DNA from 2 places in the Rhizobium indicum genome. Region 1 is predicted to be linked to the other one. Evidence: riboswitches for the same ligand, from Rfam matches in the RefSeq annotation. Region 1 holds a riboswitch; the other holds the start of a gene.

Region 1 (5,621 bases):
GATCTGGAACGCAACCTCGTTTTCGTCTGCATCGGCCGTGCGCGCGAAGCGCGCGCCGTTGAGGCCCTGCTCCCGGCTCAATTCGTCCAGCGCCGCACCATCGATAAAGCGCACGACGATCAAGAATTGCCGCATCGGCTGCTGCTGTCCCCCGCCAGTCTCGTTAATGGCGACGACGCCCACGATGGTCGGCCGGCCCTCCAACCGCATCAGATTGGCCAGAGCACGGTTGGAACGCGCGGCGTTGGCAAGGCGGGCTTCCATTGAGGATGGCGTTCGTTCGTTCAAAGCCGTGCTTCGCCTGACGCCAAAGCGGGCATCCTTAAGGAGAGGCAAAAAGAGAGGCTTCATCCAGCGGTACCGCTTCTCCGTTTGGGCGTCCGCCAGCATGAGCAGTTGAGCCTTTTCGTCGACGACAAAGGCCTGATCGTAGCCGAACGCAGACATCGCCGTCTGGCTGATCGCACTCCCGGCTGCCGCCGTCAAAACGGCATCGAGGCTGGAGGAGCCTTCGGTCGGCAGGGCGGCAGGATAGACACGTGCGAGGTAACCATTGCCGAACTGGCCGATAACATGCGCGACTTGATCGACCTGTTCGCGCAGGCGGGCATTCACAAGCTGGCGCTGTCGATCAAGGGCTGCAGCGTCGCTCTCGGTTCCTGCCCAGAGCGCCGAAAGCACGACAAGTCCGATCGCTCCAAGCCCGCTAACGGCAATAAGAAACAGAATTCTTCCCGAAGCGATCCAGGATTGCTGAAACGTGTTGGAGCTGGAAGGAAGAACGATGTGCAAGCGTAGACCCCTGAACACCACGACGCGGGCGCATTCGTCGACGCTAACAAAGAAGCGTTCACGTAGAATTAAAAGCTGTGAGCCACTATGGCGCGAGATCGACTATGCCCTAAGGAGCTCCCGACGATGTTGCGCATATCCATTCAGACTATAGTGCGCGGAGCGCTGATGGCGGGCGGGATCGGTATCTTTTTGGCGGCCTCGCCGCTCGAGGTGGCTGCGCAAGATCGCACGCCGATGAGAATTGCCGTCGAAGGTGCGTTTCCGCCCTTCAACTATCTCGATGCAAATAACAAGCTTCAGGGCTTCGACATCGATATTGCCAATGCTCTCTGCGAGGTTGGCAAGTTCGAATGCCAATTTATCATCGAGAAGTGGGACGACATCATCCCCGATCTCGTTGCCGACAAATACGACGCGATCATCTCATCCATGTCGATGAGCCTCGAGCGGCGTCAAAAGGTTGCCTTCACTGAAAAATACTACAACAGCCCGTCGGTGTTCATCGCCCGGAAGGATTCGTCAATCAGCGATGTCAGCCCCGCCGCCCTCAGCGACAAAATTCTTGGGGTGACATCGTCGACGGCGCAGGAATCCTATGCCAACCATCTCTATCCAGAAATGAAAAGGACGGTTTTTCGGTCTTCGCCGGAATTGTACAAGGGCCTGGCAGATGGGAGCGTCGACATTATCCTCGAGGATAAACTCGCCATCTACGACTGGATTGCCAACACCAAGGCAGGGGGCTGCTGCGAGTTCAAAGGGCCGGATCTGATCGACGTCACATATTTCGGTGAAGGTGCCGGGATCGCGCTGCGCCTGGATGACAAGGAGCGTCTGACGCGCCTGAACGAAGCGTTGAAGAGCATCAAGGCGGACGGGACCTATGACATGATCAACGCAAAATATTTCCCGTTCAGCATCCAGTAGTTCGCCGGCCAACTTTCGAGAATGCGGGATGGTCGGGTTTTCCGCCCGACCATCCCTACCAAGTCCTTCGGTCGTATCGCTATGCGGCTTTCGCGACCTCTCCGTGCGGATCGAGGACATATTTCGTCGCCGCTCCCTGGTCGAAGCTCTCATATCCATTGGCGGCATCGTCGAGCGGGATGACCTTGGCGTTGACGATATCGGCAATTGGCAGTCGGTCGTGGAGGATCGCCTGCATGAGTTGACGATTGTATTTGATCACCGGAGTCTGGCCGGTGTGGAAGGACTGTGCCTTGGCCCATCCGAGGCCGAAGCGGAGCGAAAGATTGCCGTGTTTGGCGGCGTTGTCGACGGCGCCCGGATCCTCGGTGACATAGAGGCCGGGAATGCCGATCGAACCCGCGGCTCGGGTAATCTCCATCATCTGATTGAGCACGATCGCCGGCTGTTCCCCGCCCGAGTGGCCGCGTGCCTCGAAGCCGACCGCATCAATGGCGCTGTCCACCTCGTTGGTGCCGACGACCTGCGCGATCATGTCGCCAAGACGGTCGCTCTTCGACAGGTCGATCGGTTCGAAACCGACCTTTGCCGCATGCGCCAGACGGTCCTTGTTGAAATCGCCGATCATCACGACAGCAGCGCCGAGAATGCGAGCCGAAGCCGCAGCGGCAAGGCCGACCGGGCCGGCGCCGGCGACATAGACGGTCGAGCCGACCCCAACGCCTGCACGCACCGCGCCATGGAAGCCGGTGGGCAGAATGTCGGAGAGCATAGTGAGATCGCGGATCTTCGCCATTGCCTTGTCCCGATCGGGGATTTTCAACAGGTTGAAATCTGCATAGGGGATAGTGACGTAGCGCGCCTGTCCGCCGATCCAGCCGCCCATGTCGACATAACCGTAAGCACCGCCGGCGCGGGCCGGGTTGACCGTCAGGCAGACACCGGTATCCTGAGACTTGCAGCAGCGGCAACGGCCGCAGGCGACATTGAAAGGCACCGAGACGATATCGCCGATGTCGAGCATCTCGACGTCGATGCCTTTCTCGATGATCTCGCCAGTGATTTCATGACCGAGGACCAGGCCCGGCATCGCCGTCGTGCGGCCGCGGACCATGTGTTGATCGGAGCCGCAGATATTGGTCGATATCACCTTCAGGATGACGCCGTGTTCGATGCGGCGGCCGTCGGGCGCTTCCAGCTTCGGATCGTCGATGTCGCGCACTTCGACCTTGCCAGGACGGAGATAGACGACGCCTCTATTTTTGCTCATGGATTCCTCCCACTTGTTTGAATGCCTCGATCTGCAACCGATGCAGTCGATGGCAACCTTCCCTCCGGCCTGCCTCCTCTGCAGCCCGGTGTCCACAACACGAGGATACCGCCGCATCGGGCGATATTCGGATTGTCAAAACGGCAGATTGGGTGGAGAAGAGGATGAACGCCACGGTTTTCGCCTGTGGTTCCGCTCGTGACCGTCTGTCCGCAATCCGTCGATTTGCTGTGCAAGAGCTGGTTTCCGGCTCCAGAATCTCCTTTCGATCCATCACGATATCTTTCCGGATGTCTATCCGGCGATTTCCTTGAGGATTTCAGTTCTTCTACCGCTGCGGGGCAGCGCCGGCGTCAGGCCGGCGTCCCAATGGTCCATTTCGCCAGTTTGCGAGATAGCGCCTTGAACACCACTAACAAACCATGCCTGACGGACAACAGCGATCAAGAAAACGACATGGGCGCAACTCAAAGACGACAGTCGGCAAAGTCGCAATAGCGCTGCGCAGCGGAAATAATTGATCCCGCGAATACGGCGGTTTTCCGGATCGTCCCGGAAGATTTGATCGCCGCCTAAAGGCTTTAGGCGCGATGCGGTCGCCGGCTGCGGCTGACGTCGATGGCCGTGTGCCAGAGCACGGCGCCGAGGATGATCGCGCCGCCGAAAAAGGTAGCGACGGGCGGTTGCTCGGCAAACAACAGCCAGACCCAGAACGGCGTGAGTACGATTTCCATCGTGCCGATCAGCGCGGCTTCAGCCGGCGGCATCCGCTTCGCCCCGGCAAGGAAGAGCACCAGCGCCAGGGAGAAATTGGTCGCGCCGAAGGCGGCAAGAACGATCCAATTGTGCAGGTCGAGCGAGCCGACCGAACCGAACGGGGCAAAGATGGCCAGCGTCAGGAAGGCGCTGACGACGGTCGGCGGCAGGCTCGGCACGCCGGGATTGATGCGCGGAATGATGATGACCAGCGCGAAGGACGCCGTCATGCCGAGCGCCAGCAGATCGCCCACGCCGGTCCCTCCGCCGATCGACGAGGCGACGATGACGGCCACGCCGAGGAGCGAGATGCCGCCGGCAATCAGCGTCCGCCTGGAGACCCTCTCCCTAAGGATGACCCAGCCGAGCATGGCCGCGATGAAGGGCGCGGTCGCATAGATCATCGTCACATTGGCGACGGTGGTCATATAGAGCGCCCCGATGAAGCATACCTGACTGAAAGTCTGGCATGCGATCATCGCAAGACCGGACGGATGGAAGACGGATCGCCATTGCTGCCGTGAAATGCCCCCTTCGAGGAAAAGGCAGGGGATCAGCAGGAACAGGCCACCGAACAACGATCGCCAGGCGATCGCCGTCCACACATCGGTCGTCAGGAGTCGCGAATAGACGCCGCTCGCGCTCCAGGCAAGTGTCGCGGCAACGATGAGAAGCACACCCTTCTCGTGCTCGCTGACTGCGAGGCGTCTGGCCGGATTTTCAATTGTCACGCAGATATTCTCAAAGAAGGAAGTCGAACGCGGCTCATTTGTGCGTCAAGAATTGACATCAGACAAACGAATAGTAGAGATAGCTGTCATCGATTTTTTAAATGGCTGTCTCATGCACGAACCGATTGAGAGCGACCTGCTCAGAACTTTCCTGGTCGTTGCCGAGACGTCGAATTTCTCCGCAGCCGCCCAGCGCATCGGGCGGACGCAATCGGCCGTCAGCAGCCAGATCAAGAGGCTCGAAGAGACGATCGGCGAAACCCTGTTCGATCGGGGCGCCCGCGGCGTGCTGCTCACGCGCCCGGGCCTGCAACTCGTACCCTATGCCCGCCGGATCATCGATCTGTTGAGCGAGGCCGCCGCGACGATCCGCAGCAAGCCGCTGGACGGACCGGTGCGCATCGGAATTCCCGAGGAATACAGCCAGACGGTGCTGCCGGCAGCCCTTGCGGCTTTCGCTGTACGCCACCCGGCCGTCGAGGTCACCGTGTCCTGCGACTACACAGTCCGCAACCTCGCCGCCCTCGAGCGGGATGAGCTCGATCTGGCCGTCGTTTTCGACTGGAGCGATGAGACGAAAGGCGAGGTCATCTGCATTGATCCCACAGTCTGGGTCACATCGATGGTCCACCGGCTGCACGACATCGATCCCCTGCCGATTGCGACCTATCGCAACTCCACCTGGTCACGCGATTTTGCGCTCCGGTCGCTGGAGCAAATCGGCCGCAACTATCGGATCGCCTTCATCGCCGATACCGGCTCGGGGCTGAAGAATGCCGTCACCGCAGGCCTTGCCGTCACCACGCTTTCCCGCAGCAGCATTCCGCCCGGCTGCCGGGAACTCACCGCTGAAGACGGTTTCCCGCCGGTTGATTCCTCCAAAGTCGTGCTCCGCCGGAGCACTTACCGTTCCAGCGAGGCCGTTCGGGAACTTGCCGAAATGATACGGGACGCGTTCCAGCCTATGCCCGCATCTCCGATGGCGTGACGCGGCGGCGCAGGCGACGCCGGGTTTCGGACGGGCTCTCGGAAAAACTCGCCCTGTAGCTTCTCGCAAAGGCGGAGGCCGAATTGAAGCCGGTCGCCGCTGCGATGTCGGCGAAAGAGGCTGTCGTCTCGATCACCTTGCGGCGCGCCGCGTT
Region 2 (5,621 bases), on a different replicon from region 1:
CGGCGCTCAGATCTCGCCTGAGACCTCGCGGCGGCGGCGGTCGAGTTCTTCGCTGTAGCGGCGCAGCGTATAGCTTTCGCTGAGCTGGCCGATCACCTTGCGTTCGATCAGGTTGTTGACGACGGCGAGTGCTTCGCTTTCGCTCTTGTCGAAGATCGCCGCCGCCTGCTTGGCATTCATCTGCGGCTGCAGGAAGTCGTTGCGGTAGTGGATGAAATCGGCAAGCGTCTTGCCCTCGTCCTGGGCGTCGGTCGGGTTGGCGTAGATCTCCGGCACCAGCACGAGGCCTGCATATTTGTCGCTCTCCTCGACGAGGATGACGCGCTGGGTCGAGCCGATTGGGAAGGCCTGCTTGAATTCCTCCAGAGAGATGCCCGCCCTTGCCGTCTTGACGTCGGCGCGCATCAGCTTGTCGACCGTCAGGTTGCGGATCCAGCCGACGTCATGGGCGCTGCGGATGCTTTCTCCGCGCAGATGGAACCGCCATGTGGCGAAGGAGTAGCCGAAGGTCGAACGCACGACGAGCGAGGAGGTGATGACGGCAGCGAGCACCAGTGCCGTGATCGGAAAATCGCCGGTGATTTCGAGCGCCAGGAACGTCATGGTCAGCGGCCCGCCGATGACGGCGACGGCAAGCGAACTCATGCCGACCACGGCATAGATGACGGGCGTCAGCGTCGCATCGGCGAAATAGGGGCCGCAATAGGCGAAGAGCTTGCCGAGCAGGGCGCCCATGAATAGCGAGGCGAAGAACAGTCCGCCCCTGAAGCCGGAGCCGATCGAGATCGCCGAGGCGAAGGATTTCAAGAGGAAGAGGCCGATCAGCGTCGGGATCGCCACGTCACGGGAAAGGTTGAGATGCAGCGCACCGTGGCCGGCCGAGAGCACCTGAGGCGAGATCATCGCCAGCAGCCCGACGATGATGCCGCCAAGCGCCGGGCGGAAGGGTGGGGCGATCGAACTCTTGCGCGCCAGCTCCTCGACAAAGGCGACGCCCTGCATGATCAGGATGCCCACACCGGCGCAGAAAGCGCCGAGCAGAAGTGCTGGGATATAATCGGCCGGCACGACCGAACCGAAGCTGCCGATATCGATGGTGAAATCGCTGCCGGCGAGCAGCCTTGCGATCAGGGTGGAGACGAGGGCGGAGACGACGACAGGGGTCAGCGAGACGATCGTATAGGTGCCGATGATCAGCTCGAAAGCATAGAAGGCGCCGGTCAGCGGCGCGTTGAAGGCAGCGGCGATGGCGCCCGCCGCGCCGCAGCCAACGAGGGTGCGCAGGTCCGAGCGGCGAAGCTGCAGCTTCAGACCAAATTTGGAAGCGAGCCCGGCGGCAAGCTGGGTATAGCCGGCCTCCAGTCCGACCGAGGCGCCGAAACCGTTGGAGATCAGGTTCTGCACGGCAACGATGATGCTGTCGGTCAAGGACAGGCGGCCGCCATGCAGCGCATTGGCCTCGATCGGGTCGACCATCGGTTTCTTGCGGCGTTTCGCCAGCACTAGAAGCAACAGGCCGAGCAGAGCGCCGCCGATAACCGGGGCGGTGAGCAGCAGCAGCTTGTTCTCGATCTCGGACGAGCTCAACCGTTCGCTGTCGGCGATGCCGAAGACCAGCTGATGCAGCTCGTTGGAGACGTAGCTCATGCCGGTGACGGCGAGACCTGAGATGACGCCGACGACGGCGCCTGCCAGCGACAGGCCGACCTCGCTACGGCGGGCCAGCGCCCGCAGGCGTCCCGGATCGAAGAAAACACGCAGCGCGCGGAAACGGCGCCGATCCAATTTCATAAGCATGGCTAGACAACTAGGCGGGGAGAGGCCCGGTCAAGGGCAGAGATGGTCGCGCAGTCCGCTTGCGACGCAATTGCGGCGAAAAGCCGGCGGTTGGAACAAATTTCGATGAAGTAAGTCTCTGATAAATGACGATATTTTAGGTAGGGTAAGTCGTGTTTGGGTGGCCACACCTCGGAACCGGCGATCGGGCGGCCGCCAAGGCCGGTTGACTTCACCCCTGCGCTTGCCTAACCATCCCTCAACGGATGGTCTCCCGACCATCCTGACATAACGGATGGTTTCGGATCGGTGTTGCGCCCTTCCGGATGAAAAGGGAATGTGACGGGGCGGACCCAAGCCGGGCGCCTTCATCACAGCCGACCCCGCGACTGTAGAGCGGTCAGGGTCTTCCATCCGGCTTCTAGCTCTTCCGGCCGGCGGCTTGCAATAATGCAGGCGGGCGGGATGGGCGACATGCCGGAAAAGCCACTGGATATGCATGGTGATCAACCGGGGTCGGACGCCTCTCAAGTCTACGAATCGTCCACCTTTTCACCGATGCAGCCGGGAAGGCGAGGATGATCCGCTGGCACGATCAGGGCGACCGGTTTCCGGTCTGCCCCGATCGCGGCCGATAACCGCGAGCCAGGAGACCTGCCATGCGTGCCGGGCGAGAAGCCCACACCTGGGCAATATGCCCGTTGCCAGCACGGAGGTTGTCTTGGCTGAACGATTGAATTCGGCGCGGCCTGGTGCGGCGCACGCCACGCCTCCAAGCAGCGCTGCAAGAGGAGTGTTTTCGGCCGCTTATGTCGAATGCTGGGTACCCCCCTCTGTCCTGCCGGACATCTCCCCCACAAGGAGGGAGATCGGCAAGCAGCACGACCGTCGTGTTACATCAATTGTTTGGAGAAAAGCTCTCGGCGATTCAATCTCCCCCCTTGTGGGGGAGATGTCCGGCAGGACAGAGGGGGGCGTCACACCCTCAGTAGCCGAGAAAGGTGCATTCGGAGCAAGCCACGACTACGCACTCTCCCCGAGGGGCGTTTGAGTATGACCGCCACCTTCATCCTCGGCGGCGCACGCTCCGGCAAATCCCGTTTCGCCGAATCCCTCGTCACAGCGACCGGCCTCGACCGTCACTATGTCGCGACCGGGCGTGCCTGGGACGAGGAGATGCAGGCACGCATCACCCAACACAAGGCCGATCGCGGACCGTCCTGGACAACGCATGAGGAGCCGCTCGATCTCGTCGGCAAGCTCTCCGCCATCGACGGGGAGGGGCGCATCGTGCTCATCGATTGCCTGACGCTCTGGGTCACCAATCTGATGATGGAGGAGCGGAACACGGCGGTGGAATTTGCCGCCCTTGCCGATTTCCTGCCCGCCGCGAAAGCGCGGCTCGTTTTCGTTTCCAATGAGGTCGGTCTCGGCATCGTGCCCGACAATCGCATGGCGCGGGATTTTCGCGATCATGCCGGCCGGCTGCACCAATCGATCGCGGCGAAGGCCGCCGAAGTTTATTTCATCGCGGCAGGCCTGCCGCTGAAAATGAAGGGTTAAGTCTATGAACCAGCAGAAGATTCCCGCAACCGTCATCACCGGCTTCCTCGGCGCCGGCAAGACGACGATGATCCGCAACCTGCTCACCAATGCCGGCGGCAAGAAGATTGCGTTGATCATCAACGAATTCGGCGATCTCGGCGTCGACGGCGACGTGCTGAAGGGCTGCGGTGCGGAGAATTGCACCGAGGACGATATCATCGAGCTGACCAATGGCTGCATCTGCTGCACCGTTGCGGACGACTTCATTCCGACGATGACGAAGCTGCTCGAGCGCGAGCAGAGGCCCGACCATATCGTCATCGAGACTTCGGGCCTTGCTTTGCCGCAGCCGCTGGTCGCCGCCTTCAACTGGCCCGACATTCGCACCCAGGTGACCGTCGACGGCGTCATCACGGTGGTCGACAGCGCCGCCGTTGCCGCCGGCCGTTTCGCCGATGACCATGATGCCGTCGATGCGCGCCGCGCCGAGGATGAATCGCTCGATCACGAAAGCCCGATCGAGGAGCTGTTCGAGGACCAGCTGACCTGCGCCGATCTCATCGTGCTCAACAAGACAGACCTGATCGATGCCGCCGGTCTTATCAGGGTACGCGACGAGGTCGCCTCCCGCACGGTACGCAAGCCCGTGATGATCGAGGCGCGGAATGGCGAGGTGTCGGCCGGTATCCTGCTCGGTCTCGGCATCGGCACAGAGGACGATGTCGCCAATCGCAAGTCGCATCACGAGCTGGAGCATGAGGACGGTGCGCCGCATGACCATGATGAATTCGACAGCTTCGTCGTCGAGCTCGGACCCATTGCCGATCCCGCTGGCTTCGTCGAAGCGCTTAAGGGCATCATTGCCGCCCATGACGTGCTGCGCCTCAAGGGTTTCGTCGATGTCTCGGGCAAGCCGATGCGCCTCCAGATCCAGGCCGTCGGCAGCCGCATCGACCATTATTTCGACCGCGCCTGGACGCCAAGCGAAAAGCGCGCCACGCGCCTTGTCGTCATCGGCCTGCACGAAATGGATCAGGACGCGGTGAGGGCGGCGATCGAAGCGCTGGCATAGACCCATGCATCTGCTTCTGGCCCAGCAGGGAACGATCAGCGACGGCGAGGAGGCAATCGACCTCGGGCAGACGCCGGGCGATATCCTGTTCCTGTCGGCGGCCGACAGCGAGCTTGCCGCGATCGCGGCCGCCCATCGCGAGCGCGGGGCGGGGCCTTCGCTGCGGCTCGCCAGCCTGATGAGCCTGAAGCATCCGATGTCTATCGACACCTATGTCGAGCGCACCGCGCGGCATGCCAAGTTGATTGTCGTGCGGGCGCTCGGGGGCGCCAGCTATTTCCATTATGCGCTGGAAGCGCTGCATGCGGCAGCGTCCCGCGCCGGGGCGCTGATTGCGGTGCTGCCGGGCGATGCGAAACCGGATGCCGGGCTGGTTCCTTTCTCCAATATCGATCTCGATGATCTCAACGCGCTCTGGGCCTATCTGATTGAGGGCGGCGATGCCAATGCGCGGGCCTTTCTCGATTATGCCGGGGCGATGTTGGCAGGCACGGAGAAGCCGGCACCGGCGGCACCTTTGATGAAAGCCGGTATCTGGTGGCCGGGGCGTGGACTGATCGGGGTTGAGGAGTGGCGGCTGGTTTCTGCTGCCGTGGTGTCTTCGCGTGTGGCTGTCCGTTTGTCGGTTGAGCTAGGGACACCCCCCTCTGTCCTGCTGGACATCTCCCCCACAAGGGGGGAGATCGGCAAGTCGCTTGGGCTTCCCACAAAAGAAACGCTTGAAGACGCGGCATCTTCTGCCGAGGAGATGGAACGAGACCTCTCATCCTCGATCTCCCCCCTTGTGGGGGAGATGTCCGGCAGGACAGAGGGGGGTATCTCAAACTCGGCAGAGAAGATGGGATTCGAACCCACATCTTCCCCCATCGTCGCCATCAGCTTCTACCGCGCCTTGGTGCAGAGCGGCGAGACGGGGCCGATAGAAGCTCTCATCGGAGCGCTGACGACACTCGGCCTGCGCCCGCTGCCGGTCTTTGCCTATAGCCTGAAGGATTCGGTTTCGACAGGCATTCTCGAAAGCGTGTTTTCGGCGTTGAAACCCGATGTCGTCATCAACACGACCGGCTTTGCGGTCTCGGCACCCGGTGCCGACCGGCAGCCGACGGTGCTGGAGGCGAATGAGGCGATCGTGCTGCAGGCGATCCTGTCGGCCTCGTCGAGAGAGGCATGGGCGGCTTCCTCGCAGGGCTTGTCGGCGCGCGATCTGGGCATGAACGTGGCGCTGCCT

The links. A riboswitch is a leader RNA that binds a small molecule or an ion and turns the genes downstream of it on or off. The one in region 1 is predicted to bind cobalamin.
Region 2: it holds a riboswitch for cobalamin, as region 1 does, so the genes downstream of both, cobU (bifunctional adenosylcobinamide kinase/adenosylcobinamide-phosphate guanylyltransferase) here and fdhA (formaldehyde dehydrogenase, glutathione-independent) in region 1, are expected to answer to the same signal.

The regions. Positions count from the first base shown of each region.
Region 1 covers NZ_CP054026.1:197,793-203,413, forward strand. The annotation lists gene FFM53_RS35735 (putative bifunctional diguanylate cyclase/phosphodiesterase) at 1-813, opposite strand, end outside; gene FFM53_RS35740 (ABC transporter substrate-binding protein) at 919-1,722, shown strand; gene fdhA (formaldehyde dehydrogenase, glutathione-independent) at 1,802-2,992, opposite strand; cobalamin riboswitch at 3,212-3,412, opposite strand; gene FFM53_RS35750 (DMT family transporter) at 3,574-4,479, opposite strand; gene FFM53_RS35755 (LysR substrate-binding domain-containing protein) at 4,592-5,467, shown strand; gene FFM53_RS35760 (GlxA family transcriptional regulator) at 5,442-5,621, opposite strand, start outside.
Region 2 covers NZ_CP054021.1:4,901,702-4,907,322, forward strand. The annotation lists gene FFM53_RS23835 (chloride channel protein) at 7-1,797, opposite strand; cobalamin riboswitch at 2,056-2,452, shown strand; gene cobU (bifunctional adenosylcobinamide kinase/adenosylcobinamide-phosphate guanylyltransferase) at 2,830-3,339, shown strand; gene cobW (cobalamin biosynthesis protein CobW) at 3,344-4,393, shown strand; gene cobN (cobaltochelatase subunit CobN) at 4,398-5,621, shown strand, end outside.